Regions from separate parts of the Bacillus sp. 41-22 genome, predicted to be linked through region 1. Evidence: riboswitches for the same ligand, from Rfam matches in the RefSeq annotation. Region 1 holds a riboswitch; the other holds the start of a gene.
The links. Region 1 has a riboswitch for S-adenosylmethionine ahead of metK (methionine adenosyltransferase). Riboswitches for the same ligand answer to the same signal wherever they lie in the genome.
Positions count from the first base shown of each region.

Region 2: it holds a riboswitch for S-adenosylmethionine, as region 1 does, so the genes downstream of both, LCF45_RS24645 (methionine ABC transporter ATP-binding protein) here and metK (methionine adenosyltransferase) in region 1, are expected to answer to the same signal.

Region 1 is NZ_CP084035.1:4,571,047-4,587,893, forward strand. It holds gene LCF45_RS23460 (MogA/MoaB family molybdenum cofactor biosynthesis protein) at 1-236, opposite strand, end outside; gene LCF45_RS23465 (hypothetical protein) at 475-654, shown strand; gene LCF45_RS23470 (hypothetical protein) at 661-843, shown strand; gene metK (methionine adenosyltransferase) at 1,035-2,234, opposite strand; SAM riboswitch class I at 2,404-2,525, opposite strand; gene pckA (phosphoenolpyruvate carboxykinase (ATP)) at 2,754-4,340, shown strand; gene LCF45_RS23485 (hypothetical protein) at 4,637-4,834, shown strand; gene LCF45_RS23490 (ATP synthase subunit I) at 5,289-5,672, opposite strand; gene LCF45_RS23495 (hypothetical protein) at 5,965-6,186, shown strand; gene LCF45_RS23500 (DMT family transporter) at 6,215-7,120, opposite strand; gene LCF45_RS23505 (iron-sulfur cluster biosynthesis family protein) at 7,234-7,557, opposite strand; partial or broken gene LCF45_RS23510 (hypothetical protein) at 8,013-8,226, shown strand; gene LCF45_RS23515 (collagen-like protein) at 8,364-9,335, shown strand; gene LCF45_RS23520 (ATP-binding protein) at 9,594-10,811, opposite strand; gene LCF45_RS23525 (ATP-binding protein) at 10,837-12,066, opposite strand; gene LCF45_RS23530 (catalase) at 12,239-14,266, shown strand; gene LCF45_RS23535 (alpha/beta fold hydrolase) at 14,288-15,097, shown strand; gene LCF45_RS23540 (peptide ABC transporter permease) at 15,147-15,371, opposite strand; gene LCF45_RS23545 (LTA synthase family protein) at 15,584-16,847, opposite strand, start outside.
Region 2 is NZ_CP084035.1:4,760,746-4,777,592, forward strand. It holds gene LCF45_RS24600 (bifunctional metallophosphatase/5'-nucleotidase) at 1-56, opposite strand, end outside; gene sufB (Fe-S cluster assembly protein SufB) at 651-2,048, opposite strand; gene sufU (Fe-S cluster assembly sulfur transfer protein SufU) at 2,097-2,528, opposite strand; gene sufS (cysteine desulfurase SufS) at 2,518-3,738, opposite strand; gene sufD (Fe-S cluster assembly protein SufD) at 3,738-5,030, opposite strand; gene sufC (Fe-S cluster assembly ATPase SufC) at 5,046-5,831, opposite strand; gene metQ (methionine ABC transporter substrate-binding lipoprotein MetQ) at 6,069-6,875, opposite strand; gene metQ (methionine ABC transporter substrate-binding lipoprotein MetQ) at 6,949-7,761, opposite strand; gene LCF45_RS24640 (methionine ABC transporter permease) at 7,784-8,449, opposite strand; gene LCF45_RS24645 (methionine ABC transporter ATP-binding protein) at 8,442-9,467, opposite strand; SAM riboswitch class I at 9,776-9,883, opposite strand; gene LCF45_RS24650 (hypothetical protein) at 10,009-10,353, opposite strand; gene LCF45_RS24655 (thioredoxin family protein) at 10,506-10,814, opposite strand; gene LCF45_RS24660 (toprim domain-containing protein) at 10,818-11,162, opposite strand; gene gcvH (glycine cleavage system protein GcvH) at 11,415-11,798, opposite strand; gene LCF45_RS24670 (arsenate reductase family protein) at 11,840-12,205, opposite strand; gene LCF45_RS24675 (hypothetical protein) at 12,854-13,381, opposite strand; gene LCF45_RS24680 (phosphatase PAP2 family protein) at 13,526-14,173, shown strand; gene LCF45_RS24685 (PTS sugar transporter subunit IIC) at 14,228-15,241, opposite strand; gene LCF45_RS24690 (L-lactate dehydrogenase) at 15,264-16,214, opposite strand; gene LCF45_RS24695 (spore coat protein) at 16,462-16,710, opposite strand; gene LCF45_RS24700 (hypothetical protein) at 16,724-16,847, opposite strand, start outside.

The sequences.
Region 1 (16,847 bases):
TTCGTTAGCACGACATCAACATCTTCCCTATGATAACCAGCTAACACAGCCTGCTGGATACTTTCTTTATCATCTTTCACAATTTCATAAGAGGTCACTTTATGTCCTGCTTCTTTTAATAATTCATGTAATAGTTGTCCGCTCTTATCCGTCTCTTCCGTACGTGTATCGGAAATCGTCACGATTTTGCAGCGCACTTCTTTTGGAGCTTGTTTTTTATGTTCAGTTACACTCATTTTTCATCTTTCCTTTCTTAAAGACTTTTCTTCATTTTATCATACATATCTTTACACAATTATGTATGAAGCCAATGATGCACCGTGATACAATATAAGTATATACGACCACAAAAAGGAAAATATACTTTCTTATACGCCTGGACTACACACCATTAGCTACTCTTTAAATCCCCTTATATTTTCTACATAGTAGATTTCATTTTAAATTACAAAATAATTTGGAGGTTCACTCACTATGGAACTATACAAAAAATTAACAACAACATTCATCCTCTTATTTGTTGCTTCCATCACTGTCGGCTTTTCCTTAAAAGGCGCGATTCCATACGCTACATTAGTGAGTATTATATTCGCAACGCTATTTTTAATGAGCAGTGCTTTTTGCGCAGGAAAAGCGCGTCAACTGAAAGGCTGACCGTCTATGTTCCGTAAGAAACCAATCCTTTGTAAATCATGTGAAAAGGAAATACAAACGTATGAAAAAGCGTGGATTCATATGCCATTTCCGGCAAGTGGTATGACAAATATGAAGAAGTATATTGAGCTAGACGGGGAAGTTTATTGTAGTTCTTGCATTCAAGTAGTAAATAAAGTGAAACTTTAATCAGTGGGGATTTTGTTCTTCCCCACTGATTATTAGTTGAACCAATCGGGCTTTTACGGGCAGTTAGCCTCCTACCTAACTTTTTTGCTTTACAGCCGAATTTTGAGGTGGGAGGCTTACTGCCCGTTAATGCGGGATAAAACCAAATAAAAAAAGCTTTGCGCACACAGCGCAAAGCTTTTTTTCATATATTATAGACCAGCTTGCTCTTTTAAAGTAGCTGCTTTGTCTGTACGTTCCCATGTAAGATCTACATCAGTACGTCCGAAGTGGCCGTAAGCTGCTGTTTGTTTGTAAATTGGGCGACGTAAGTCTAGCATTTTAATAATACCAGCTGGGCGAAGATCGAAGTTGTTACGAACTAGTTCTACTAATACGTCTTCAGATACTTTACCAGTGCCTAATGTATCAACTGAAATTGATACTGGTTGTGCTACGCCAATTGCGTATGCAAGTTGTACTTCTGCTTTGTCAGCAAGACCAGCTGCTACGATGTTTTTCGCAACATAACGAGCTGCATATGCTGCAGAACGGTCAACTTTCGTTGCATCTTTACCAGAGAATGCACCACCGCCATGGCGAGCGTATCCACCGTAAGTATCAACGATGATTTTACGTCCTGTTAAACCAGCATCACCTTGTGGTCCACCAATTACGAAGCGGCCAGTTGGGTTAATGAAGAATTTCGTTTCTCCATCCATTAATTCTGCTGGAACTACAGCTTTAATTACGTACTCTTTTAAATCGCGATCGATTTCTTCCCACGTAACATCTGGATGATGTTGTGTAGAAATTACAATTGTATCCACACGTACAGGTTTACCATTTTCATCATACTCAACTGTAACTTGCGTTTTTCCATCCGGACGTAAGTATGTTAATGTGTCATCTTTACGTACTTCAGTTAAACGACGAGCTAATTTGTGAGCAAGCGAGATTGGAAGTGGCATTAATTCTTGTGTTTCATTACATGCGAAGCCAAACATTAAACCTTGGTCTCCCGCACCAATTGCCTCAATCTCAGCGTCAGTCATTTGACCTTCGCGTGCTTCTAGTGCTTGGTCAACACCCATAGCGATGTCAGCAGATTGCTCATCGATAGATGTTAAAACTGCACAAGTTTCTGCATCGAATCCGTATTTTGCGCGTGTGTAACCAATGCCTTGAATTGTTTCACGAACGATTTTTGGAATATCTACGTAAGTAGAAGTCGTAATTTCCCCCGCTACCAATACTAAACCAGTTGTTACAGTTGTTTCACAAGCTACACGTGCATTTGCGTCCTTTGCTAAGATCGCATCTAAAATTGAATCAGAAATTTGGTCACAAATTTTATCTGGATGTCCTTCAGTTACAGACTCAGATGTGAACAGATGACGTTTTTTTGTCATGTGGTAAACCTCCCTACAGTAATTGTATATATTGTACGGAACTCATCCTTAATTTGCCACAAACTGCGACATACATTTATTCTCCCACACAAGCATACAGAAAAACCTTTCCTACTTAACATAGAGGAAAGGTTTAATTTGCTACTTGCATACTGCTTTTTGCCCTTTGCTCTTATCGTTCGAGACCGTTAGCCTCGCACAGGTTTTAGCACCTATTCACCTGTATTTACCACTACAAATGAGGTTGCTGGGCTTCATCGGGCCTGTCCCTCCGCCAGCTCGGGATAAGAGAGTATCCGTCCCAACCTATACTAAAGAAATGATATTCATTTGTCAATTAATATTCACATTTTCCTGAAAGTTTTTCTCAATACCCATAGAATGAAATATTAATAGGGAAATGATACATTCACACAAACAAAAATAAATAAATAGTATACATTATTTATATAATTGTGTTATACTATTGATGGGGATTACGAGAAATATTTCATTAAATGAAAAGGATGGTATATAAATATGAGTACTGTGAATGTCCAAATTGGTTTACATGAATTATTGAACGGAAGCAATGCACAGATTCAATTAAGTGTTCCGCAATTAGTGGAAAAAGTATTAATGCGAAACGAAGGGAAATTAACTTCTACTGGTGCCGTTTCTGCTTCAACAGGAAAATACACAGGACGTTCTCCTAAGGATAAATTTATTGTGAAGGAAGCATCGGTTGCTGACAAAATTGCTTGGGGAGCCGTGAACCAACCGATCTCTGAAGAACATTTTAATAAATTATATATAAAAGTTTTAGAATACTTAAAAGAAAAAGAAGAGTTATTCATCTTCAAAGGATTTGCTGGCGCTGATCGCAACTATCGCCTACCAATTCAAGTTGTTAACGAATATGCATGGCATAATTTGTTCGTACATCAATTATTTATTCGTCCAAATGAAGAAGAATTAGCAACTCACGAATCAGAGTTCACAATTGTTTCTGCACCAAACTTCAAAGCAGATCCAGCAATTGACGGTACAAATTCTGAAGCATTCATTATGGTTTCATTCGAAAAACGTATCGTACTAATCGGTGGTACAGAATATGCTGGAGAAATGAAAAAATCAATCTTCTCTATTATGAACTTCTTACTACCTGAACAAGACATTCTTTCTATGCACTGCTCTTCAAACGTAGGCGAAGAAGGCGACGTAGCACTATTCTTCGGTTTATCTGGAACAGGCAAAACAACATTATCTGCTGATCCAAACCGTAAATTAATCGGTGACGATGAGCACGGTTGGTCTGATAACGGTGTATTCAATATTGAAGGCGGTTGCTATGCAAAATGTGTAAACCTTTCTCATGAGAAAGAACCACAAATCTTCGATGCAATCAAATTTGGTTCAGTTTTAGAAAACGTTGTCATTGATGGTCAAACACGCATCGCTGACTATAACGATACTACTTTAACAGAAAATACACGTGCTGCATACCCTATGCATGCGATTGACAATATCGTACTGCCAAGTGTTGCAGGACATCCAAATACAATTATTTTCTTAACTGCTGATGCATCTGGCGTATTGCCTCCAATCAGTAAGTTATCAAAAGAGCAAGCTATGTACCATTTCTTAAGCGGTTACACTAGTAAGCTAGCAGGAACAGAGCGCGGTGTTACATCTCCGCAAGCTACATTCTCTACTTGCTTCGGTTCACCGTTCTTACCGCTTGATGCATCTCGTTATGCTGAAATGCTTGGTGAAAAAATCGAGAAACATGATGCGAAAGTATTCTTAGTAAACACTGGCTGGACTGGTGGCGAATACGGCGTTGGTAAACGTATGAACTTAGGTTACACTCGTGCAATGATTCAAGCAGCACTAAGCGGTGAACTTGCTAAAGCTGAAACTGCAAAACACGACATCTTTGGCCTTGAAGTACCTCGTCATGTTCCAGGTGTACCTGATGAAGTATTAATGCCTGAACAAACTTGGGCTGATAAAGATGCTTACAAGGCGAAAGCAATTGAGCTTGCAAACGAATTTAAAGAAAACTTCAAAAAATTCGACAGCGTTTCTGAAGCTATTATTAACTTAGGCGGTCCAATCGCTTAATTACAAATTTTCTGTTGGAATAACCCTTTTACTCATATGAATAAGTGTCGTGTAACCGTAAAGTTCCGCGTACTCACCGACAAAACCCAATGCGGCTTAACGGTTACACACACTTACATAAAAAAGAAGCTTACGTTAAAAACGTAAGCTTCTTTCTATATCTTATATAAAGTGAAACTTTAATCTCTTCATCTATTGCATACCAATACCCATAAACTTACAGAAAATTCATTTTATAATCATTCGTTTGTAGTTTCCTATGATATATTTTACATATAAAGGAAAGGGTGAGACCCATGAAAAATTTTTCTCGTACAGGAAAAATTTTATTCAGTTATGGAGCGATTCAAATGTTTTGGGGACTTGTAATGCTTAACGTTAATTTATTTGAGCATACAAGTGAAACGATAAAATACATTATTCTAATTATCGGAATAGTTTGTTGTATTGTATCCAACTTTTTTAAAGAACCTAAGAGTCATACTACTAAGTGATTTCATATTAACTTATTGGAAGCGGAAACCTATATTTTATACAAAGTTACGCTTCCTGTTGTACTATCCATCGCCGGATCCCTTATTCCAGAGTAAGCCAATTTTCAATTTAAATAACCAGATTTTCATATATATAAATCACGGCTTCGAACATATAAACTATTTTCCCACTCACTACATCCTTCTGGTTTCACACCGCATGGGGCTAAAAAAGGCTCTGACCGCTTCTATCCCCCGCCGAATCCTCTATTCCATCTAAAAAAGTTCCAAACCTAATTTTCAATTGATATACTCGGATTTTCACACATACAAATCAAGGCTTTGAAAATATAAAGAGATCTCTCGCTCACTTGCTCCTTCTGGTTTCGCACCGCATGTGGCTAAAAAAGGCCCTAACCGCTTCTATCCACCGCTGGATCCTCTATTCCATCTAAAAAGAGGCTTTTCATCTTTTTCAGCCCTTCGTTAATTCTTCCTCATCCTTCATACTATAATACCCTAAATTAATAACGATTAAGAAATAACCACCCAGAATACCTACTGCAAATGCCCACATTACCATATGATGCTCAATTTCGTACATGATAATAGCACCCAAAATTGCAGCTGCAAAGCGATTAAACATACCAAGCGTCGGCGCTTTCGTCTTCTTTACTATACTATCTCCAAGCTTTTCGATACGCCTTCCTAAAATCCAAACACAATACATGCTTACAATAAGTCCAATTCCTGCACCTAGAAAATGTGCTGAAAACGGTGTTAACATCCAGCCTAATAACAGAATACCTAGTAGATAATATGATTGAACTTTAAACGATTTTAATGACAAACTAATCATGCTGTACTCCCCTTCAATGTTTTTTATATTTATCCAACAAAAGCTGTATAACTCATTTCTTTCGAGTCCATACTACTTAAAATCTATTTCATTCAAATTAAAAACAACATAAACGGTATGTTTATGTTGTTAAAATGCTTTTAGGAAATAATATTATACAAGATTTCTAATATAGAATCCCTCATAAATGTGACGTTTTTCAAAACATTTTCGTCCAATTATGAAAAAATTGATATCAATCTATGAACATACGGATATGATGTAATAAGCACATAAATAAAGGGGGCGTCTAATGATTTATTTTTTAATGGCTCTCATTCATCTCATTGTTCCTGCACTTATTGGACTTTCCTTGTATTGGTACACGAAAAAACATAGTATTTTCTATGCTGTCCTCGGTGTTCTTCTTCCAGGTATTATTCTTATTACACTCTTCCGCATTCCTTTTCTTAATTTAATCCCACTTATTACTGCCATTTTATTCCTCGTATTTTTACCAAAAATAAAAAAATAGGAAAGCAGATCATAGGTGATCTGTTTTCCTATTTTGATATAGGTTCTTGCACGATAGAATTAGCTTCTACTTTCTCTGATTTCACAAACCATAGACCGAAGAATATGATGATTCCACCAATTATTTGTTGAAACGATACATATTCATTTGCCCATACAGCTGCAAATAAAACAGCTACAAGCGGCGTAATATACATATATACCATCGTATGTGACGCACCAATTTTTTGAACACCAACATACCACATGACTAAACCGAATACTGTTACAAAGAAAATAGAATATAGTAAAGCAAATAGTGTCATTCCGTGTGTAATGTGAAATGGCATGACAAATACATGTGGACCACTTAACAATAAGAGCGGAATCGCTCCAACTAATGTCGACCATGCAGTAACACGTAATGCTGAGTATTTTTTAATAAGCGGCCCTGCTAAAACGGGATAAAGTCCCCAACATATTGATGTAATAAGTCCAATCCCATTTCCGTATAAAGAACTAGCGAGTGAATGCCCCGCTACTAAAACTAATGTAGCACCAATAAAGGCAATCATGGAACCAACTAACTTTCGAGAAGAAAATTTTTCTTGTTTCAAGAAAATCGCAAATAAAGTTGTAAAAATAGGTGAAATAGATATGAGTAAAGAAGCATTTGTAGCGGATGTGTATTTTACAGTTTCCATAAATAACGTTTGATACAGTACAATACCTACAACGCTAACGATGATTAATCTTGGTATATCTTTTCGCTCCATATAAAGTGACTTTTCGATAAAGAACGTAAGTAATAACAGTAGTGGTGCTGCTGTCATCATTCGAACTGCAGTAAACTCAATTGCTGTAAATTCTAAAAGTCCATATTTCGCAATCGTATAGTTAATCCCCCAAATAATAACGACACTTAAAATTGATAACTCAATTCCCCATCTTTTCATGCGCAACCCCCTCCGCAAAGAGAATTATACAGAAAATTCAACTATATGTACATTTCATTATGTGAAAAAATCCATAAGAAAAAGGAGCATATTATATACTCCTTCTCTCTTCATTATACTCGAACATGTAACTTCATATTCGGATTATAAAACTGGCTTGGGCTCTTCAGCTGGAAAGTTCCTCCAACTTCATGCCAATCAACTGTTAATTTATCATCCATAAATACAAGCTTTGTGCGATCTGCAATAAAGTTTAGTACGCTTGATTCGATATCTACATCGCGCTCATCTTTCTCTGAAACGGCTACTAAATCAATAATCCCGCTCATAACACAACCGCAACCTTCATTATCATAAAATAACTTTATATATTTCGTTTCACTTGGAATCGTATCCATAATCTTTTTATATGCTGCCTCTGTTACAGTAACGTACATGTGTTAACCTACATCCTCTCTTCTCGTATCATTTATATATTGTACCACCATTTTTCTTGAATTTTATATGCGGAAAATTAAGACTACTATAAAATATATGTGATAAAGTGAAACTTTAATCAGGGAGGTATCCATCCCCTTCTGATTATTAGCCCTCGCCAATCAGGCTTTTACGGGCAGTTAATGCGTGATAAAGGAGGTTGTATCACTGATGTTCAAACTACAACGATATCTCATTTTCTTAGGTCTATTAGGTAGCTTTTTTATTTCTAGCGGAATGGTATTACAACATATACTTCCCTATTCTCCTTCTATTGGCTGGATTCTAGGTTTTATTTGTTTCCTATCCGCTTCTTATTTTTCCATAAAAAACAAAAACAACTAACAAAGTAAGAACTATCTTAAGGAGGATTATCAAACATGCCAGCCTTAAAAGAAATAGAACAATAACTTAATCATTTATTACAGGAGAAATCCATTGCCATATCGACAATGATTATGGTAGGCATAAATACTCACTCATTATGGATTATGCGAAAGAAACAAATATGTCACTCATCGGTTTGTCACACTCTGCCTCTGAATATTTAGTGAAAGAGACATTGATGTATGATTGGTTTAAAGAGAATTTTGATGTAGTTGATTCCGCAGGAGACCTGGTGGTTATAAAACTAATAACACCTCCCCTATTTTTAAAATCTATATACACAATACGATCCACCACACAAAATATAGAATCTACAATATATATATAGTAGTTCTACTTTTAAAACTAGATTTTCAAAAATATAGAAAGGAGATAATATATGTACCAACGCAATTGCTTTAGTTGTGACGGTAGACGCAACAGCGGTTCTATCGGCAGTACTGGACCTACTGGCGCTACTGGACCCACTGGTGCTACTGGACCTACTGGCAATGCCGGGTCTACCGGGGCCGGTTTGCAAAGTACTACCGCTTTTAGTCTAGCAGCCGCTCCTAACTATAAAACGGGACAAGTTGTCACTTACACGAGTAGCGGCTATGTTGTAAAAATAGATGCACCTCAAGGATTTCCGAATGTGTCTCAAGATTATATCGTATTGGTAGAAGGTGGTCCTACTGGTTCTACCGGAACTACCGGTTCTACTGGTGCCACTGGTTCTACCGGAGTCACTGGTTCTACCGGAGCTACTGGTTCTACTGGAGTCACTGGTTCTACCGGAGCTACTGGTTCTACTGGAGTCACTGGTTCTACCGGAGCTACCGGAACTACCGGAGTCACTGGTTCTACCGGGACTACTGGACCTGCTGGTAGTTCAACAGCGAAAAGTATTGTTTTTCAAGGGACGAATGCTGGGTTTCAACGTATAGCAGGTTCTCCAGGAATTGATTCTAACGTTATTCCGTATGTAACTGCTGGAGCTGGAAATATAGTTGGTTTTGCTACATCTATAAATATTAATAACTTACCCGCTGCTGTTTATACGATTGATATTTGCAGGAATGTCCCAACAAACCTCTCTGCCCCTACCTCTAGTTACATCCTATCTACTATTACTTTAACTACTACAGATAAAATTACGGGAACTATGACATTTTCAATTAAACCTACGGATATTGGCTCTAGACAACCTCAAGTGTATAACCCTACTCCAGCACCTGGACCTGCCACTGTAACTTGGACTAGTATTACAACCGGAAACCTGTTTTCGAGGGGGGATGCGATATCTCTTTATATTACCCCCGGGATTACGGCAAGTTCTGTATATTCTATTTTTCTAATCACTGATATATAATCCACACTTACAAATCATTCATTTACAAAAAGGACCTCGATGCCGAGGCCAAAAAAATTGCAAATAAATTAAAACAAATAACAGACAAATTTATTATATACTCTCGCTTTAAAACACCCATATTTTGGATTGTGAATTTGTACAGTTTGTCAATGTTGTAAACATCCCGTTTATTAAAATTCCGTACTTCCTTCCACACTGAAAAGGGAAATCACTCTAAAGAAAGTGATTTCCCCTTTTTAAAATATCCCACTATAATTAAATCGGCAACATAATCTCAACAGTCGTTCCAACTCCAACTTCACTTTCAAAGTTCAATTTACCGTGGTGATCTTTAATAATTTTTTCCGTAACTACTAATCCTAAGCCTGTTCCAGTTTCTTTCGTTGTGTAAAAAGCTTCATTTAGCTTCGGAATTTTATCTTTCGGAATGCCGCATCCCTCATCTATAATTTGAACAATGATCACATCTTCCACTATAACTTTTACAGTAATAGTTCCGCCAACTGACATTGCTTCAATCGCATTTTTTATTAAATTAAAAAATACTTGTTTCAATCGTTTTTCCTCACATGTAATTAATGGTATATCTTTACTATAAATAGCATGCATTTTTATTCCTTGTTCTAAAGCTGGCTTTTCCATAACCCTGATAACATAAGAGATGATTTCTTTAATATTATACGTTTCGGATTCTACCGATTTAGATTTCTCAAACCCATTTAGTTCTGTAGCAATTGTATGAATTCGCTCTACTTCCTGTCTCATAATTTCACTATAAATTTTATCTTCTGGATATTTTTTCGCTTGCTTATTCACAAGTTTTTTCAATTTTTCTAACGGTCTTCTAATCTTATCGCCAATTACTGTCGCCATTTTTCCAACCATTGCTAATTTCTCTACATTTCGTATTTCTTTATCCATCATTTCAAGTGTACGAACGTAAGATTGGAATCTTAAAAATATAATCCAACATATAATAACAAACACGCTATATAATGCTATTGGGATAAGAACAATAAAGGATTGAACAACGAATCCCATAAGTGCATATTTTCCAACAATAGTTCCCGCAACTAACCAAAAGTACCTCTTATTCACAAATATTGGTGCAAATAAAATAAAGAATCCTTCTACTATATTCCCGCCATCAAATTCCGCATCACTTCCGTAATAAATAATGAAGTTATTAATAAAATCCAATATATTATAGCCAATTAAAATAATATACTTCACAATATACGGCTTTTTCCATTTCATAAAATAAAGTCCTATAAAGAATAATCCAACCATAAAACTATATAGCCATAAACCTAATCCTTCTCCAAAAGCATCTGCTAGTTTTTGATTTTTATCTGATAAAAGGACAATAGCTTTTTCAGCAAAATCATACGCAAAAAATATAACGAAGAATAAGCTTAAAAATATTATTAATGCCTTTATCTCTTCTTTTTCAAATATATTTCCTTTTTCCATATGATAACTCCTTTAACAACACCTCTTAATCTTGTGTCACATTGCGCTCACATTTTTTCGGGAGCAGTATTTCTACTCTCGTTCCTTTCTTTACTTCACTAGAAATGTGTAATTCTCCAAGGTGCTCTGTCACAATTCGCTCTGCTACCGTAAGACCTAATCCAATTCTATCTTGCTTCGTTGTATAAAAAGCATCCTTAACTCGTCCTAAATTATCCTTTTTTATCCCAAAACCACTATCTACTATACTTACTATTACATAATCTCTTTTTTTATTTTCAACTTGTATTTTTAATGTTCCGCCATGTTCCATTGCCTCTAAAGCATTTTTAATAACATACAAAAATACTCCTTTTAATTTGCGTTTATCACATTCAATTTCGCTTCTATTTTGCTCTTCATTAAAGGTACAATTTATATTTAACTCGTTCATTTTTCCGCGCATGTTTTCTACCGCTTGTACTAAAACATCACTTACAATGTGTTTTTCATAAACAGAAGGTTTACATGCAGCAACCTCCATTAATTCACTAATCATATTATTCATATTTTCGATTTCGAGAATCATTTGTTCATATGTTGCATCTTTTTCGTGTTTCTCTTTTTGTAATTGCGTAAACCCTTTTAATGAAGCAAGTGGGTTTTTAATTTCATGTCCGACTGTCGCTGCCATTTTTCCGATAACCGCCAATTTTTGTGACTGACTTGCCTCTGCAATACGTCCCTTTACTGCTGAAAGATATTGTAAAAATCGATTTAAAATAATAAATGACACGAAAAGTAACACCATATTTATAACAAGAGACATAAACAGGTTAAGTTCTCCAAATACAAATAGGTATATCATATATTTCCCTATAAGGAATGGCGCTAAGACAAATAAATATCTTTTACTCAAAAAGATCGGTACGAAGAAAATGAAAATATATTCAATTACATTCCCTTCATCAAATGCTATTGTATTATGAAAAGCATACCATCCAATATTAAAAGTCTCTGCGATCATGTATGCAAATAAATATGTATATTTAACTAAATATGCTTTTTCTCTCTCAAATAAGTAAACACTAATACCTAATATAGCCATAATATATGCAAGCTTCCATATCCCTTTATGCCAATTTGCTAAAGGCATTGTATCTTCTAATATAATCGCGTATGCAACCTCGTATACAATTAAAATAACATGTATTACCCATAAGAAAATCTTAGCGTTTTTCTTTTCTTCTTTAGCTGATAGAAAACTCTCTTCCACTTCAACACCCCTTCAAAAGAATACCATTTATTATAATAAATGATTTTCATAGACAAACAAAGATAAATTGAACAAATGAGGAAAATCAATCCATAGATAATATACTTCCCCATACCATATGTAAGCATAAAAACCATGAACAATAATACGTATAATATGGGAGGTGCTTTATATGGACGGTCGTGAAAATAAGAAGATAGAACAGTTACAATCCTTTACGAAAAACAATGAAGGAAAAGAGATGACAACGAATACGGGTGTCAAAATTTCAAATGATGAAAACTCTTTAACCGCCGGCGATCGTGGTCCTACACTTTTAGAAGATTTCCTGATGCGAGAAAAACTCGCTCATTTTGACCGTGAACGAATTCCTGAAAGAGTCGTTCATGCCCGCGGTTACGGAGCACATGGTGTTTTTGAGCTATATGATTCTTTAGAAGACTTAACAATGGCTCATTTTTTACAAGACCCATCTAAAAAGACACCTATTTTTATTCGTTTTTCTGAAGTTGCTGGATCAAAAGGTGCAAATGAAACGAACCGAGATGTACGAGGATTCGCTGTTAAGTTTTATACAGAAGAAGGAAATTTCGATTTAGTGGGTAATAACATTCCGATTTTCTTCATTCAAGATGGTATTAAATTTCCGGATCTTATTCATGCTCTTAAACCAGAGCCACATAATGAGATTCCCCAAGGACAAACAGCACACGATACTTTTTGGGACTTTATCGCCAATAATCAAGAATCAGCTGCGATGATGATGTGGATTATGTCGGATCGCACAATTCCGAGAAGTTTTCGAATGATGCAAGGGTTCGGCGTTCATACATTTCGTTTAGTTAATAAACATGGGAAGTCACGATTCGTAAAATTCCACTGGAAGCCAAAGCTTGGCGTTCACTCGTTAATTTGGGATGAAGCTCAAAAACTAGGCGGCGCTGATCCAGATTATCATCGCCGTGATTTATGGGAAAATATTAATGCCGGAAACTACCCTGAGTACGAACTTGGCGTTCAAATTTTAGAAGAAGAGGATGAATTTAAATACGATTTCGATATATTAGATGCAACAAAAATTTGGCCGGAAGAAGACTTCCCTGTTAAGATCATCGGAAAAATGACGTTAAACCGAAACGTTGATAACGTATTTGCGGAAACAGAACAAGTCGCACTGCACCCTGGAAGCATCGTCCGCGGTATCGATTTTACAAATGATCCTCTCTTACAAGGTAGACTCTTTTCTTATACAGATACACAATTAGCACGCGTCGGTACAAACTATCAAGAGTTACCGATTAATCGTCCGGTATGTCCTTTTCATAACAATCAAAGAGATGGTGCGTCTAAATATATAATTGATAAAGGAAAAGTCGCTTACCATAATAACTCTTTAGCTAATAACTCTCCCTTTACTGTACCTGGTACGAAAGGCGGTTTCGTTACATATCCTTCTACTGTTTCTGGACATAAAACAAGAGAAACAGCCGCTAGTTTTAAAGACCATTTCTCACAAGCCCGTTTATTTTGGAATAGTATGAGCCACGTCGAAAAAATCCATATTATGCAGGCCTTTTCCTTTGAATTAGGAAAAGTAAAAAGTAAATCAGTTCGCCAACAAGTCGTAGGTATGATTGGTCATATAAGTACAGAATTAGCTACTTTAGTAGCTGAAGCAGTCGGGGCAACAGTGCCAAATGTTCAAGAATCAAATGTTACAAAATCCTCACCAGCACTAAGTATGGAACATACAACATTCAGCCCAAATACATTACGAGTAGGCGTCATTGTCGCAAACGGATATGACGGTCAAAACGCACAATATATTATAAATCAATTCAAACAAGCCGGTCTTCAGCCCGTTATTATTTCCGAACGATTAGGTTTTGTGCAAGGCTCTCAAAATGGACAGTGGGAAGTGAATGATACTTTCTTAACAGGATCACCACTTCTTTATGATGGGCTACTTCTTATTGGCGGAAATATTAATGATCATTTTCTTAACAAGGCAAGTTCATTCGTCGTAGAATCGTATAATCACTTTAAGCCAATTGGCGCTTTCCAAAATGGAACTACTATTGTTCAATCTTTAAACATCGAAGGAAAACCTGGCGTTATAACAGAACAAGATCCTATCTTACTTGCGAATGAATTTATTCAGGCAATGACAAAACAGCGATTTTGGGAGAGAGCCTACTAAAATGCATGAGGAGGATACATCATGTTCGTTACAGTGGAAAAAGATGTACACATTTTTGTTGAGGATATTAACCCAGGCCCTGGAAGTAAACCTGTCTTCTTCGTTCATGGCTGGCCTTTAAATCATCAAATGTACCAATATCAATTTAATATCTTACCACAACATGGTTTCCGCTGCATCGCCATGGATATACGAGGAAACGGACAGTCTGATAAACCATGGACTGGTTACACTTATGATCGTTTAGCTGATGATATCGCAATTGTATTAGATGCACTTCAAATAGAAAATGCTACGTTAGTCGGCTTCTCAGTCGGTGGCGCTCTCTCTATTCGGTATATGTCACGATATAATGGGCGTCGTATTTCCAAACTTGCATTAGTGGATGCTGTCTCTCCTTCTTTCGTGAAAAACCAAGAATCCCCTTACGGCGTACCGAAAGAACAAGCAGATGCTCTGATTGCTCAAATGTATGTAAATTTACCTAAGTTTCTAAGTGATGTATCTTTATCATTTTTTAATAGAAACTTAGGCGCTGCCACGTTAGAATGGTTTTCTTATCTCGGTATGCAGTCCGCTTCTTATGCTCTCATCAAAATTTTGCAAGCTGCTGCAAACGAAGACGTAACGAAAGACTTAAGTAAAATTAACGCCCCAACAAAAATATTCCACGGTGTTCACGACCAACTCATCCCTTATAAAAGTGCTGAGCTAACAAAAGAGCGAATTAAAAACTCTGAACTATATCCTCTTACAAATAGTGGCCACGGCTCTCCAATCGATCAAGCGGATGAATTAAATAAGGAACTGATAAAATTTTTAAATTCATAGTTCCTTTACAGTAAAAAAAGAATTTGCCCTTACGGCAAATTCTTTTTTCTTAACTACCTTTTGCACGAGCAAATTCCACATATGACTTATTCTTCTCTTCCATTAAAAATAAAACGATAATGCGGAAAAAATGAAGAGTTGGAACAATAGTCATACAAAGAATAGATAAAAAATAAACACGCTTATCGTTAAACGCATAAATACTAACAACTCGAAATCCTGTTTGTTTATAAATCCATAAAACAAATAATTGCAAACTAAAAATTAATAACAAATCTGGAACTGATTCTATTAAAATTAAACAAATTGTCCAATTATATACTAGATGAAAAATTCACATACTTCTCACAAATCAATTATTAAAACGACTCTATTTTAATATATACTAAATGTACAAGTAATACTCCCTAAACCTAGCTTGTCTGGTTATCCCGTTAAATACTATGAAAAAAGAACTTGTATCGTATACAAGTTCTTTTTTGTCGCCTATTTAAATAATATATCCTTACTATATTGCTTTCCGATGAGTAAGTCATATTGAATAAACTCATATTGCTTTAACATTTCTTTTTGTTTTTCTGTTAAACTTTTTATTGCTTCTCCGTCTTTTCCTATCTTCAATTCATCACGAAGTACGGGAATTTCTCCATATAACTTCGATAAAAATTGATAGAACGGTACCTTATTTAATCCAGCATAATCAAAGACAAGATTTGAAAAATAGATTGGACTTACTAAACCTAAATTGTCATTTGGCATATCAAAATTTGCATACATTAATAACGGCGTTTGCGCCATCGCTAATCGTTCACTTGGCGTTTTTTCATTTGTTATATAACCAGTCTCTTTATAAAGAGATTTATTTGTTCCTAGTGATGGGAGATGGTCCCCAAAGAATACTAATAATGTAGGTCTATCTAAATTATCTAGCTCCTCTATTAAATATTGAAGAGCTTCATCTGAACGTCTTAACCCTTCTGTATAAGTCTCTAATTCAGCCTTCGACTCTTCATTTTCTAATCCACTAATCTCTATTTGATTTTCACCAAATCTTCCTTCTGTAAATGGAAAATGATTTTGCATCGTAACTGCATGAACAAACGTAGGTTTCTTTTGCTTCTCTAATTCAGCTATTATCTCTTTACTCATAGATAGATCGCTAATATAATCTCCATCAACTTCTACATTTTCCATCGTATCTTGTGCATTAAACTTATCAAATCCTAACACTTTATATACATCATCCCGTTTAAAGAATGAGCGACCGAACGAATGAATTGCACTTGTATAATACCCTTCTTTTTTCAATGCTCGAGGAATTGATGGAATTTCTTTCTTATTTGTAACGACTTGCTGATATGGTATAGAGCCTGGTTTTAACAAACTCATTGAATAACTCGTTAATGCCTCAAATTCAACGTTTGCAGTATTTCCTCCAAATGCAGGAGAAATAGTTTGTCCACCAGGAAAACTTTCTATATAATGATGCAAATTAGGTAAAGGATCTTCACTAAAGGACAGGTTCGTTAACTTCGTTGGATCCCAAAACGATTCACTCATTACAAAAATAATATTCGGTTTCTCTTTTTGCTTCTGCGCCCCTATATTGCTACTATATTGTTTCTTTATATCGTTTGCTATTTGAAGCATATTTTCTTTTGAATAATCTTTCGGCTTTTCAATGACTGTCGTATCTAAATTACTTATAAATCCTAGCACAAAACCATTTGAAGCATAATTTTCATTTTGA
Region 2 (16,847 bases), 190 kb from region 1:
CTATGTATATCGTTTGTATGATAAAGGTGGATGATTGTTTCTTTATTTATATTCAGAGAAAAAACCTCCTCTCAGTTCCTTACTGCCATTTACGCTATACGTACGCAATAATCCTGTAAATACTTTTCGTCTTTTCTTGCTATTCTACATTGTACTCGCATTATAAGAAAAAGCCAAAGATTGCCCTTTTAATATGGAAAACTTCATATTACTTTTTCTAGTCTGTTGATTAGTTTGAGGGGGAATTTTTGTGAAATGATTCTAGTTGGTGGGGGGAGGAGATTTGTCAGTATCTTTGTCTTACTTCCATATAGGTGCTCCTCTCGTATTTAAATGTTGAGGGGGATATGAGGGATTTCTTTTGTCTTACTTTGTCGACAAATCGATATTCCTTGTCGAACCGCTGATATATTGAAATAATCGTCGATATATTTCATTAAACACCCACCCGGGTATCTTACAGTCGAACCCGAATATACAACATAAAAAAGCGCCCTGCTATGCAGGGCGCTTTCTTCATACATATATTATCCAGTTCCAGCGGATAGAATGTTCGGTGGCTTCACTTCTTCCTATGAGGCAAAAAGCTCCTCTACGTCAGAAGCTCCATCCCCCTCACATTCTGAACGAGCCGCTTTCACTTTTAAATATTAACCAATAGAACCTTCCATCTCAAACTTGATTAGACGGTTCATTTCAACTGCGTATTCCATTGGAAGTTCGCGAGTGAATGGCTCGATGAAGCCCATTACGATCATTTCTGTAGCTTCTTGCTCAGAAATACCGCGGCTCATTAGGTAGAATAATTGTTCTTCTGATACTTTAGATACTTTCGCTTCGTGCTCAAGTGAAACGTAATCGTTTTTGATTTCGTTGTAAGGAATTGTATCAGATGTAGATTGGTTATCCATGATTAACGTGTCACACTCGATGTTAGAGCGAGAGTTTTTCGCTTTTGGTCCGAATTGTACGATACCACGGTAAGTTACTTTACCACCATGCTTCGCAATCGATTTAGAAACGATTGTTGAAGACGTGTTTGGTGCTAAGTGAATCATTTTCGCACCAGCATCTTGGTGTTGGCCTTTACCAGCAATCGCGATAGATAATGTTAAACCACGAGCGCCTTCGCCTTTTAAGATAACTGCTGGGTATTTCATCGTTAATTTAGATCCGATGTTACCGTCAATCCATTCCATCGTTGCGTTTTCTTCACAAACCGCACGTTTTGTAACTAGGTTGTATACGTTGTTCGCCCAGTTTTGGATTGTTGTATAACGGCAATATGCATCTTTCTTAATGATGATTTCTACTACCGCACTATGAAGTGAGTTAGTCGTGTAAACAGGTGCTGTACAACCTTCTACGTAGTGTACGTGTGCGCCTTCGTCTACGATGATAAGCGTACGCTCGAATTGTCCCATATTTTCAGAGTTAATACGGAAATACGCTTGAAGTGGTGTATCAACTTTAATACCTTTTGGAACGTAGATGAATGATCCACCAGACCAAACTGCAGAGTTTAATGCAGAGAATTTGTTGTCTGTTGGTGGGATTACTTTTCCGAAATGCTCACGGAAAATATCTTCGTTCTCTTTTAATGCGCTATCTGTATCTTTGAAGACGACTCCTAGATCTTCTAGGTCTTCTTTCATGTTGTGGTATACAACTTCAGATTCGTACTGTGCAGATACACCAGCTAAATATTTTTGCTCAGCTTCAGGAATACCTAATTTATCAAATGTCGCTTTAATTTCCTCAGGTACTTCATCCCAAGACTTCTCAGATTTCTCAGATGGTTTTACGTAGTACGTAATTTCATCGAAATCTAAGTCGTTTAAGTCGCCGCCCCATTGTGGCATTGGCATTTCATAGAACTTATCCAGTGATTTTAAACGGAAGTCTAACATCCACTGTGGTTCTTCTTTCATACGTGAAATCTCTTCAACGATTTCTTTTGTTAAACCGCGTCCAGCACGGAAAATCGAAACGTCTTTATCCTTGAAACCATATTTATAATCGCCGATATCTGGCAGTTGCTTCGCCATGTTGGTGTGTCCCTCCTTATATAACCTCGTTTTTAGGAACCTTTAACATTACTTATCTTCGTTTAAGCCCTTTTCTAACGCTTTCCACGCTAATGTTGCACATTTAATACGTGCCGGGAACTTGCATACGCCTTGTAATGCTTCAATATCTCCTAAATCAATGCTGTCATCATACTCTTTTCCTAGCATCATGTCAGAGAAAATTTTAGAAAGCTTAAGGGCCTCTTCAATTTTCTTTCCTTTTACTGCTTGTGTCATCATTGAAGCTGAAGACATTGAAATTGAACATCCTTCGCCTTCAAACTTCGCTTCTTGTACAATACCCTCTTCTACTTTCATCGTAAGTTGAATACGATCGCCGCAAGTTGGATTGTTCAAGTTAACGGTAACACTATCTTCTAACACGCCATGGTTACGAGGATTTTTATAATGATCCATAATAACTTGACGATATAACGTATCTAAATTATTAAATGACATTTGTGAAATACTCCTTTGTCTTGATTAGTGATTCAACAAATGTATCAATTTCTTCTTTTGTATTATATAAATAGAAGCTCGCACGTGCTGTAGAAGAAGCTTTTAGCCACTTCATAAGCGGTTGTGCACAGTGATGTCCTGCGCGAACCGCAATGCCTTCTACATCTAATACAGTTGCTACATCGTGAGGATGTACGTCTTCAATATTAAATGTAACTAGACCAGCGCGATGCTTTGGACCATAAATTGTAACGCCATCTACTTCTGATAGTCTCTCTAAAGCGTATTGCGCTAATTCATGTTCATGCTTTTCAATATTATGAAGACCGATTTCTTCTAGGAAATCAATTGCCGCACCAAGTCCGATTGCATTACCGATAATCGGTGTACCTGCTTCGAACTTCCACGGAAGCTCTTTCCAAGTAGACTCTTGTAAGTCTACGAAATCAATCATTTCACCACCAAATTCAATTGGTTCCATATTGTTTAGCAATTCTTTCTTACCATATAATACGCCGACACCTGTTGGTCCGCACATCTTATGAGCAGATAATGCGTAGAAATCACAGTTTAAATCTTGTACATCCACTTTCATATGAGGTGCACTTTGTGCTCCATCAACGATCATGATTGCACCGTTTTCATGTGCGATTGCTCCGATTTCTTTTACAGGGTTAATCGTTCCAAGTACGTTAGAAACGTGCATGATAGAAACGATTTTTGTATTCGGTGTAACTGTTTGACGAACATCTTCTAAAGAAATTGTACCGTCTAGTTGAAGCGGAAGGTATTTTAAAGTTGCACCAGTTTTCTTCGCAACTTGTTGCCACGGAATGATGTTACTATGGTGCTCCATGTAAGAGATGACGATTTCATCGCCTTCTTTTACATTATCAAGACCATAGCTAGCTGCTACTGTATTTAATGCAGTTGTCGTTCCGCGCGTGAAAATAATCTCTTCCATTGATTTCGCATTAATAAACTTGCGAACTTTCTCACGTGCACCTTCATACGCGTCGGTAGCTTTCGTACCGAGCGTATGAACACCGCGATGCACGTTAGAATTATATTCTTTATAATAACGTTCTAACGTTTCAATGACTTGAATTGGTTTTTGAGAAGTTGCTGCACTATCGAAATAAACAAGTTGTTTGCCGTTCACTTTTTGATCAAGAATTGGAAACTGTTTGCGTATTTCATGAATATTCATTAGCGAACTTTCCTTTCAATTACCTCAACAAGCTGTGCCTTTACTCCTTCAATTGGAAGCTCATTTACTACAGGTGCTAAGAATCCATGGATGACTAAACGTTCTGCTTCGCGTTTTGGAATCCCACGGCTCATCAAGTAGTATAATTGGTATGGATCTACGCGGCCTACTGAAGCTGCGTGACCTGCCATTACATCATCTTCGTCGATTAAAAGAATTGGGTTTGCATCACCGCGAGCTTTCTCATCTAACATAAGAACGCGAGAAGATTGTTGTGCATTTGATTTAGATGCACCGTGTTCAATCTTACCAATTCCGTTAAAGATAGATGTTGCACTATCTTTTTGTACACCGTGTTTTAAAATCCAACCTTCAGAGTGTTTACCGAAGTGAACAACTTTAGTTGTAAAGTTTTGTGTTTGGTTACCACGACCAATTGTTACTGTTTTTGTATCAGCATATGATCCGTCGCCCATTAAGTTCGTAACGTTCTCTGAGATTGTATTTCCGTCATTCATAAGGCCTAGAGCCCAATCAATGCGGCCGTCGCGTCCAACAATTCCGCGGCGGTTAACGTAAGTTGTTACGTCTTTTGCTAATAGATCAACCGCACCGAATTTCACTTGTGCGCCTTGTTCCACGATTACTTCTGCTACGATATTTGCAATACCTTTAGCATTTTCATTTGCAACGTAGTTTTCTACATATGTTACAGTACTGTTCGCATCAGCTACGAATAATACGTGGTTATATACGTTAGCTTCTTCGCCGTCTACTAAGAATACAGCTTGAAGTGGAGTTTCAAGAACAACGTTTTTCGGAACATATACGAATGCACCGCCGTTGATTAATGCAGCATGAAGTGCAGTTAGACGATGCTCGTCTACTTTCACGCCGTCTTTCATTAAGTACTTTTGTACTAATTCAGCATGCTCTGTTGCAGCTGTTACGATGTCTGTAAAAATAACACCTTTTTCTTTTGCTTCGTCTGCTAAAGAAACGAAAGCAGTTGTACCAGTACGTTGTACTAATACGCTGTTATTTTCATCGATTAAGTTTTTCACTGCTTCTGGAAGCTCTGTTAAAGAACTTACAGGCTCTTGCTTAGCAGCGTCGCCTTTTCCGATAAAGTCCCATTTTTCAATTTTCGTTTTATCAGGCGTTGGCATTGGAAGTTCAGTTGCTTGTGCAAGAGCTTGTAAGCGGAACTCAGTCAACCAAGCAGCTTCGTTTACTTCGCTTGCGCGCTGACGGATTGTTTCTTGATCGAAAGGTAATGTACCGATTGTCATGTTTATGCTCCTCTCTTACGCTTCTTGCTCTGCTGTTTCGTCTTCAATACCTAATTCTTTTTTAATCCAGTCGTAACCTTCAGCTTCTAGACGTTGTGCAAGCTCAGGGCCACCAGATTTAACGATACGACCGTTCATCATAACGTGAACGAAGTCTGGAGTGATGTAGTTTAATAAACGTTGGTAATGCGTAATCATTAGGCAGCCGAACTCTTCGCCGCGCATTTGGTTAATACCTTTAGATACAACTTTTAATGCATCGATATCAAGACCTGAGTCGATTTCATCTAAGATTGCGATTTTTGGCTCAATCATCATTAATTGAAGAATTTCGTTACGTTTTTTCTCTCCACCAGAGAAACCTTCGTTTAAGTAACGTTGTGCCATTTCTGGATCCATTTCTAGGAATTCCATGTTTTTATCTAAAGTACGGATAAATTTCATAAGAGAAATTTCATCGCCTTCTTCACGACGTGCATTAATTGCAGAACGTAAGAAGTCCGCGTTTGTTACTCCGCTAATTTCACTTGGATATTGCATTGCTAAGAATAGACCTGCTAGCGCACGCTCATCTACTTCCATTTCTAATACATCTTCACCGTCGATGATGATGCTACCTTCTGTTACTTCATACTTTGGGTGACCCATAATCGCAGAAGATAAAGTTGATTTACCTGTTCCGTTAGGTCCCATAATTGCGTGGATTTCTCCACCTTTTACTTCAAGGTTTACACCTTTTAAAATTTCTTTGCCATCGATTGATACGTGTAAGTCTTTAACCGTTAATGTAGAACCAGCCATCTCAATACCTCCATTAATCCTCTATATACATTTTAAAAATTACTAAAACGTTCATATTCTCATTTTATTCTCATTCTAATCTTATATCAAATAAAATGATATCGCAAACACTAAGAAAATGTAACAATTTTTTCACAAATGTATATAAGTATTTCCTTTACATCCTCTTATGATACACCTTTCTTCTTATATATATAAAGAAAAAAGGACTGGGTTATTCCCAGTCCTTCCCAGCACCTATTCATTTACTGGAAGTACAGCACCTTTATATTCTTTATTGATAAAGTCTTGAATTTCTTTTGAATGCAATACGTCTACTAACTCTTTAATTTCTTTTTTCTTCTCGTCACCTTTACGAACTGCGATAATATTTGCATAAGGAGAGTCTGATCCTTCAATTGCAATTGCATCCTTTGTTGGATTTAATTTCGCATCAATTGCGTAGTTTGAATTAATAAATAAAGCATCACCTTCATTGTTTTCGTACAGCTTGGGTGAAAGTCCAGGTTCTACATCTGTTTTAAACTTTAAATTTTTCGGATTTTCTACAACATCTTTTACTGTTGCTTTAACAACATCTACACCGTCTTTTAATTTAATAACGCCGCCTTTTTGTAACAATGCGAGCATACGGCCACGCTCCGCTACGTTATTACTCATAATAACTGTTCCGCCATCTGGAAGTTCTTTTAAGCTTTTATATTTCTTAGAATAAATGCCCATTGGCTCTAAATGAATTTTTCCTGCATTTACAATTTTGTATCCTTTTTCTTGAATCTCTTTATCTAAATAAGGGATATGTTGAAAATAATTTGCATCGATTTCTTTATCAGCTAATGCCTTATTTGGTAAAACATAATCCTGGAATTTTTTTATCTCTAACTTAATGCCCTTTTTCTCTAATATTGGCTGTGCCTTTTCTAAAATAACAGCGTGCGGTATATTAGAAGCGCCAACGACAAGCTTATTCTCATCTTTCCCCCCGCAAGCAGCTAATGTAAATACAGACAGTGCTGTAACAACTGACAATAGAATCTTTTTCATATGATGTCCCCTTTTCTCCCCTATATTTATGTAGTAAAAAAAGGACCGGCATACACCAGCCCTTTTTCCGCAATTATTCTTTTACAGGAACAACTGCCCCTTTATATTCTTTAGTAATAAAGTCTTCAATTTCTTTAGAATGCAGTACTTCTATAAGAGCTTTAATCTCTTTTTTATCTTTATCGCCTTTACGAACAGCTACTACGTTTGCGTATGGAGAATCATTTCCTTCAATTGCAATCGCGTCTTTTTCTGGGTTTAATTTCGCATCAATTGCATAGTTAGAATTAATTAGAACCGCATCGCCTTCTTTATTGTTATACACTTGTGGCAATAAACCAGGCTCGATATCTGTTTTGAACTTTAAGTTTTTCGGATTATCCGCAATATCTTTTGGAGTTGCTTTAACTGGCTCTACTCCGTCTTTAATTTTTAAAATGCCTTCTTTTTGTAAAATTGCTAAACCACGACCATGATCAGTAACAGAATTACTCATAATAATTGTCGCCCCGTTTGGAAGTTCTTTTAAGCTCTTATATTTTTGAGAATACACACCAATCGGTTCTAAATGAATTTTTCCTGCTATTTCAAAATCATATTTCTTATCTTTAATCTCTTTTTCTAAATACGGAATGTGCTGGAAGTAGTTTGCATCTAATTCCTTATCCGCTAACGATTTATTTGGTAATACGTAGTCTTGGAATTTTTTAATTTCTAGCTCAATTCCTTTTTTCTCAAGTAACGGTTTTGCCTTTTCTAAAATTTCAGCGTGCGGTACGTTAGAAGCACCAACAACAAGTTTCTTTTCATCTTTATCTTTCCCGCCACAAGCAGCTAACCCAAAAATTGAAGTTGAAATAAGTGCTGTAAGTAATAATTTTTTCATTTGAAATATCCCCCTGTTTTCATTATCTTTTATCTATTCGAGTCGTTAAACTATCACCAATCCACTGAATTAAAAATACAACGAGTAATACACAAATTGTCGCAACGATTGTTACATCGTTATTTCCACGCTGGAATCCCTCTAAGTAAGCAAGTGTTCCAAGACCACCAGCACCAACAACACCTGCCATTGCTGTATAGCCTACTAAAGCAATAGTCGTAACCGTAATACCAGATACTAACGCTGGTAACGATTCTGGAATTAACACCTTCAAAATAATTGTGCTTGTTTTTGCTCCCATCGCTTTTGAAGCTTCAATTACACCTTTATCAATCTCACGAAGCGCGATTTCAACCATTCTCGCGTAAAATGGTGCCGCTCCAATAATTAAAGCTGGCAGCGCTGCACTCGCTCCGAGTATTGTTCCAAGAAGAATCTTTGTGAACGGGATTAATAAAATAATTAAAATGATGAACGGTATAGAACGGAAAATGTTTACGAACGCTCCAATCACCGTATTAATCGCTTTATTTTCCCATAAATTATCTTTCGCTGTCATAAAGAGTAATAGTCCTAAAATAAGTCCTAAAACAAATGTGGCAAGTGCTGCGATTGCCGTCATATATAACGTTTCACCAGTTGCTTCTAACATTTGATTCCAATCAATATTTGCGATTAACTTATCCATGTGCAATCACCTCCAGCTCTACTTGATCTTGATGAATCCCTTCTATTGCTTGCTGGATCGCTGTTTCTTCACCATTTAAATGAACGACTAAACTTCCGTAAGATCCGTTATTCGTTTGCGCGATATTTCCTTGCAAAATGCTAACTTCTATATCACCGCGCTGCATTAACCTTTGAAGTACCGGTCTTTCTACCGCTTCACCGACAAACTGCAAACGAATTACTTTTCCATCTGGATACTTTTCTATTAAACTTTCAATCGTTTCATTTGTATCTTCAGAATCAGTTAACTGCTGTACAAATCGTTTTGTAATGTCTTGCTGTGGATTACGGAATACGTCAAGTACTGGACCCGTTTCTACGATCTTCCCTTTTTCCATTACAGCAACTCGATTACAAATTTTGCGAATAACGTGCATCTCATGCGTAATCAATACAATTGTTAAGCCGAGACGCTTATTAATATCTAACAATAAATCTAAAATTTGATCTGTCGTTTCCGGATCAAGAGCTGACGTTGCTTCATCACATAAAAGTACTTGTGGATTATTTGCTAACGCTCTTGCAATCCCGACGCGCTGCTTTTGTCCACCACTTAGCTGAGATGGGTACGCGTCTCCTCTTCCTTCTAATCCAACAAGATGAATTAACTCATCGACACGTTTTCTTCTCTCCGCCTTATCGACACCTGCAATTTCAAGTGGGAATGCGATATTTTCACGCACAGTTCGTGACCAAAGTAAGTTGAAATGCTGAAAAATCATTCCGATTTCTTGTCTTGCCTTACGAAGTTCATTTCCAGTAATCGCTGAAATCACACGATTCGCAATTGTAATTTGGCCAGAAGTTGGTTTCTCTAACTGATTAAACAATCTGATTAACGAACTTTTCCCAGCGCCACTATATCCAATAACACCAAATATTTCACCCTTATCTACTTTTAAGTTGGCGTTATCTACAGCAGTGACATCACCGCTTTTTGCCTTATATATTTTCTTTACATTTTCTAATAAGATCATGATGTTCACCCCTTTTTTAAATAAAAAGCGCAAGCGGCTCGCTTAGAACAAGAGGGCGTTGGAATCCCAGACGTAGAGGCGCTTTTTGCCTCATAGGAAGGGATGAAACGACCGACTGTTCTAGCCGCTGGAGCTAGATTTCATAAAACTTTGGATAGACTCCGCATTTTTTTATTTTTCATGCGTGTAGTCCATCGTTATAGCTCCTCTTATTATTTGAATGTCCTCCGCATTCAAACAACAAAAAACCTTTCCGCTTCTAGAGAAGCAGAAAGGTTTATATGCGTATATAACAACATTATCCCTCTCTCTCATCTCTCAAAGCATTTGCTTTGCAGGAATTGGCACCATTTCAACATAAGTTGACGGTTGCCGGGCTTCACAGGGCACAGTCCCTCCACCTCTCTTAATAAGAGAAATCAGATTAAATTTTCGTCTGATTTAAAATTTATGAAATTGTCTATATTTTATGAATTGAATTGTATCAATATCCACACGCTCTGTCAACAGAAATTTTCGTAAAAAAAGAAACTTCAGAATTTTAAGCTCCGACTGACATCGGTTTACATATATGAAACATCGATTCAACTAATAACATCGTTCGATACGTTCCAGAATATTGTACCCGTCCATCACTCATTAACTTTTGCAACCTCATATTTCCAGTCACTAACTTTTGTACATCCTCTTCCTCTAAACAAACGATTTGTTCCGTTCCTCTCGCCTCTTTCAAAAGTTCTATATAATCTCTTGAAATTTGTAACGAACAGCATTCATCTCCAAAACGAAAATTAACAGTTCTTTCTCCTTGCCTTAAAAGCGGTTCTAAATGATATTGACCATTAGCGTAATTTACAAATGATTGAAGCAAAGAATATAATTTCATCCTAAACCACATCCCTCATATCACTTTCTATTACATACCATTCCCTCTTATTAAAGGGCAATCCTGTTATTTTCGCTCGACAAATACTGTATCTATCACGCATGTCGACATATTTCCCAAGAAATATGTCGAGGCGGCAAAAACTTTGCCGCCTACTTTAATTCCGTATATAAATATTCAACCGAATGAAATGCATATATTTTCTTCATCAGTGTCCCATTTTCAAAAATAAGTAAACACGGTACACTTTCTATCCCATACTCTTTCGCTAAATGCGGGGCATAATTTAAATCTAACATTCCAATTTTCAAATCTTCAATCGTCATCTCAACGACCGTTAACATCTTCTTTGCCAATTGGCATGTTCCACACATTGGTGTATACACATATAACACTGTTTTTTCTTCATTTCCTATTAGGGCTGTAGCTTCGGCACCTGTCCAATCAATCACTTCTATCATTCCTTACCGTAAATATTCTGTATAAACGTCAATGTCTGCTCCCCATAATACATTTGCTAAATGTGAAGAAGGTGCAGTCGCCACCTCGCGATACGAGCGATCAATATAAATATGCTCTGCTTGCGGAAATTCTTTTCGGAATTGTTTCCTTAACTTTTCTCCTGCATCATCAGCATCCACTAGCACATATACGTCCTTATCAAAAAATTGATCAATGAGCTCATCCATTTTCGACAAACCAATTGTACCATTTGTACAAACAATTTCCACTGGTTCACGAATAATAGATTCAATCTTTCTTCTATCCGATTTACCTTCTACAATAATGACTTTTTCCACATAAATCATATGTCATCACCCGATCACCATATACTATACAACCTTTAACTTAGTATATAGTATATTCGTTATTTTCATGTTGTTTCCTGTTTATTTTTGCAAAAGAAAAGCTCAAGCGGCTTGCTCAGCATGAAGCCTACATGAAAAAAGTTTTTCAAAAACGTTCTCCTACATAATAATTAATATATATGTTTTTAAATTCATTATGTACACAACATAAAAAAGGACAGCACAAAGGCTGTCCTTTTTCTTCGACTATAATTAGTCTTGGTTTGTCATTTCTGCATATTTTTCTGCAGTTAATAACTTCTCAACTTGGCTTGCATCAGAAAGTTCAACTTTAACCATCCATGCACCCTCGTATGGAGATTCGTTAACTAGTTCTGGTTGGTCACTTAATTCTTCGTTTACTGCTACAACTTTACCACTTACAGGTGCGTATAATTCAGAAACTGTTTTAACAGATTCTACGCTTCCGAATGGCTCGTCAGCTTGGATTGTTGCACCTACTTCAGGAAGTTCAACGAATACGATATCGCCTAACTCACCTTGCGCAAAATGAGTAATACCGATAACAACCGCATTACCTTCTGTTTTTACCCATTCGTGTTCTTCAGAGTAACGTAAATTATTTGGAATGCTCATGACTGTACCTCCAGTGAATGTATTAATTATGTAAAAATACCTTATTGGTACTTTTTCCACACACTTTCAAACTGCTCTTCGTTAAAACCAAGTGTTACACTCGTTCCATCTGTTACAATTGGACGTTTAATCAACATGCCATCAGATGCTAAAAGCTCATACATTTCGTCTTCGCTTGCATCCTTTAACTTATCTTTTAAACCAAGTTCGCGGTAACGCATTCCACTTGTATTAAAGAATTTTTTTAATGGTAATTCACTTTTCTCATGTAAATTACGTAAATCTTCTTTTGACGGTGGATTTTCAACAATATGAATCATCTCATATGCTACATCGTTTGCCTCAAACCATTTCTTTGCTTTTTGACATGTGCCACATTTTGGATATGAATAAAATGTTACTGTCATAAATTCACCTACTTTTTTACTAACCTTTACCTTTATCATATAGAAAACATTTTATTATTTCAAACGATTATTCGCTAAACTTTTACTTATTTCGTGATAATTTTTAATAATCCTGCTAATTTTTCTTATTTTTCCGCCATTTATTAAGAAAAAATAAATATATAATTTTTTAAAAATTTTTTCTCATCCCACGCCGAACATATATCTTAAACAAACGTTTGATTAATTTCATATTTTTCTACCTCAACCTTCAGAATACGTAGATTCTTTTATACCGAACATATACCTTAAACAAACGTTTGATTAATTTCATGTTTTTCTACCCCAACCTTTGGAATACATGAATTCTTCCATACCGAACATACCTCTTAAACAAACGTTTGATTAATTTCATGTTTTTCTATATCACCTTTGGAATACATGATTTTCTATACCGAACATATATCTTAAACAAACGTTTATCCCGCTATTTGCGGGCAGTAAGACTCCCACCTCGAAATTCGGCAAATGCGAGGAAGTTAGGTGGGAGATAACTGCCCGTAAAAGCCCGATTGGTGCGGGCTAATAATCAGTGGGGGATGGACACCCCCCACTGATTAAAGTTTCACTTTATTTAAAAAATAAGAAGTCCTTTTACAGGCTCCTTCATCATCGACTTAAATAGTCCGAAATGGTTTGAAATACTACTATATACATATTATGAATACTTTCTTCTGTATTTCCACCATTCAATAAACCTACTCCCCATTGTTGCCCTTCGCCACTTCCAATATTTGCAAAACCTTGCGCGTACATAGCATTTACATCTTTTCGTGCACTGTTATACTCTATCCCTTTTGTAATAAAAGTTGAATATGATTTATCTTGTAAACCAATAAAAAATACTGGTTTCTTTAGCGATGAAAATACATCTTTATACTGCTCTGTTGAGGCTTCTTGAAAGTGATCTTTCATTATTAGAAAACCATCCACTTCCTTAGCTTTCTTTTCCAATTCCTCTAACTTCACTTTTTCAAACTTTATATTTCTAAATGTATCTTTCGGCTTTTCACCAACAACTCCAATGACGAGTGCTCTCCCGTTATATTCTAAATTCTCTCCTTCTTTATCCTTTGCACACCCAGTACTCACTAGGCATAACAATATAAAAACTAAGAAATACAGTGAACGCTTCATATAGCACCCTCCCCCTCTTTTAAGTCAAGTGACAAAAATGTAAGGTGAATTCAAGAAAATGTAAGTAAAATCGATAGCCCAATTGGATTTTCTATATTATAATCAATTGAATTTATTTACATTACTAAAACATAGGAGATTATCATGAAGAAATTTAAACTTTCATCTCTTCTTCCGTTAAGTTATATACTTCTACTCGTACTCGTAAGTCCCCTTTACGACGTATTAAATAAATCTACTGTTCACGCAGTAGATGTCACAACTGTAGTAGATGATTGGATTCCATTTGTGAAAGCATTTATTATTCCTTACTTACTTTGGTTTCCATACTTATACGGTGCACTTATTTATTACTGTTTTGCTGATCGAAAGCAATATTATGTCACTTTAAGTAGTGTAATTCTTGGAAAACTTGCTTGTTTTTCGATTTACTTTTTTTGGCAGACAACTGTACCACGCCCAACCGTCGTTGGAACAGATGTATTTTCCGAACTAGTCCGCTATATTTATAGTATTGATCAACCAGTAAACTGTTTCCCAAGCATTCATGTCCTTACGACATTTGTAATTATGTTAGCTGCCTTTAAGCGTAGAGAACAGCATACTTTGGAATATTACATCCTTACTTTCTTCGGTACGCTTATTATTTTATCAACATTATTTACGAAGCAGCATGCATTTGTAGACGCCATTTCTGGAATGATGCTTGCAAGCGTACTATACTTTGGTGTTCAGCTATTATTAGCAAAAGAAACCGTACGTGTTCCAGTAAAACAAAATCAAAAAATGTAAAAAAGCAGACTGTGGCTTCAGTCTGCTTTTCTCTATATTAAGGAGATTTTCAAATTAAGATTGCGGTACAGTCATATCACCAGAATGAATACGACCTGCTTTTTTAAGAGCAATGTACAGTATATAAGAAACAGCTACTGGAATGATGATATAAGTGATTACCATCGCTGGGACAACTTCCCACCCTTGGCTGGAAATTAAATTAATTGGTGCGATAAGAGAGCTTAATCCAAGACCTGCAATTTCTTTTCCTGCTTCCAGTTGGAAAATTAGTGCCGATACTGGGCCAACTATTGCACTGGCGACGACAGTTGGGACGAGAATCATTGGATTTTTAGTAATGTTCGGTAACTGCACTTTTGGAGTACAAAGTGCCTGGGCTAATATGCCACCTAAATTATTTTCTTTCGCTGAAATAACAGAGAATCCGATAAATTGAGCAACACATCCTGCAAGTGCTGCACCACCTGCAACACCGTCTAAGCTAAGCGCTATCGCTAACGCAGCTGATGAAGCTGGAGAGATAAGTAACAGTCCCCAAACTACAGCAATCACGATAGAAGCGACGAACGGGCTACCAGCTGAACTATCTTTAATGAATGCTCCAACTGCATTTAAAACTGGGCTAATATTTTGAGCTAACCAAATACCGACTAAACCAGAACCTAATATTGCTGCAAATGGAACGAGCATCATATCTAAAGCAGTTTTTCCGCTTAATCGTTTACCAATATAAACTGCTAAAGTCGCTGTTAATAATGCACCGATTGGTTCACCTGTTTTAATGATGAGACCAGCTTCAGTAATTGAAATGGAACCTGCTCCAATTGCTCCAGCTACCATCGCTGAGAAAATTACGAGTCCGTTTGCACCGAGCATAAAGGCAATCCCGGCTCCAATTGCTGGTGCCATAAGTGATTTTGCAACGACTCCGATTGTAATAAGTAATGGTATATCAACAATTCTTCCTATATTTTCGATCAGTAAACCAATTCCAAGGGATACGAAAATACCCTGTGCGATTCCGGCAGAAGCTTTAAACACACGAGACATTATATATTCCTTCATTTGTTTCACCTTCTCCTATAATTTAGTAACCAATTGTTTTCATATAATCGCGTAAAACATCGTTTGATTTTGCAAAGCGACTTTCTTCATCTTCTGATAAGTTTAGTTCTACCACTTCTCTTATACCATCTCTAGTAATAATTGCTGGTACTCCTGTACAAATATCGTATTCGCCATATTCACCATCTAAAATAGCTGAAACAGCGATAACACGGTGATCATCATTGAAAATTGAGCGAGCAATATAAGCTAAAGAATTTCCGATTCCGTAATAAGTAGTTCCTTTGCGCTTATAAATTTCCCATCCAGCTTTTGCAGTCTTCTCAACAATTTCATCTAAATCTATTTCACCAAATTGGTCTTTTTTCTCTTCTAAAATTTGTAAAATCGGTTTTCCACCAACAGTTACGTGAGACCAAGCAACCATTTGAGAATCACCATGTTCTCCTAATGAATACCCATGAATACTACGAGGATCTACATGTAACATTTCAGATAAAATTGTTCTTAAGCGAGAAGAATCTAGTGATGTACCTGTACCAATCACACGATTTCTAGGTAATCCAGATAGCTTCCACACTTGATATGTAATAATGTCAACTGGGTTCGATGCGAGTAAAAAAATGCCATCAAATCCACTTTCCATTACGCCGCCAACAACACCCTCCATAATCTTAGCGCTGGCTCCTAAAGTGTCTAAACGACTTTGTCCAGGCTTCGGCGCTGGTCCTGCTGTAATAATAACAATGTCCATATCTTTGCAGTCTTCATAGCTTCCGGCATATACTTTTGTTCTTGTATTTGTAAAGTTAATGCAGTGCGATAAATCCATCGCTTCTCCAACTGCACGTTCATGATTTATATCAATTAACAATAGCTCTTCGCAAATCCCTTGGTTTACAATGGAATACGCACAGCTTGATCCAACTAATCCAGTACCGATAATTGCAATTTTTCTTGTGTTTCTATTCATAGCAATCTCTCCTAATTGATCATGTAGTCTATTTCTTTCGTTCTTTACACCCCTAATTATAGAGGTTCTCACGATAGAAACCATGGATACTTTGTGAAATATTGAGCAAAGTTTTTGTCCTTTTTGTGAATTGTTATATTTAATTTTCGTCATATTTGTTACAACTGAAAAAATATTTATTATGTATTTATTGACATATACCAAACAAAAAAACGAGCGAATCCATTCGCTCGTTTCATTCATCACACTATTCCGCACTTAATTGACTTTTCAATTGCTGCACAATCATTGGATTAGCAGGTGCTGCCGGCTTGTAATAACTTTTTTGCTTTGCATATTCATACATATTACGTTGACGCATCTCATCTTGATTACGAATTTGAATTAACGTTTGATGTAACTGTTCGTTATCAGACTGAGAAATATAATTTGCATAACTTGTTAAACTTGAGTTTAACCCTGCTAAATAATCATTTACCATATCTTTTTCATTCATTTCTCTCTTCCTCCTATCCTAGAAAAGTCATTAATTGCTGTTTCGTATTTCGTGCATCTTGTGCATCCTTTTGTAGCATTTGCTTTAGCTGTGGATCTGTACAAGCCTGTGCATACTGGTCCAATTTGTTAATAATC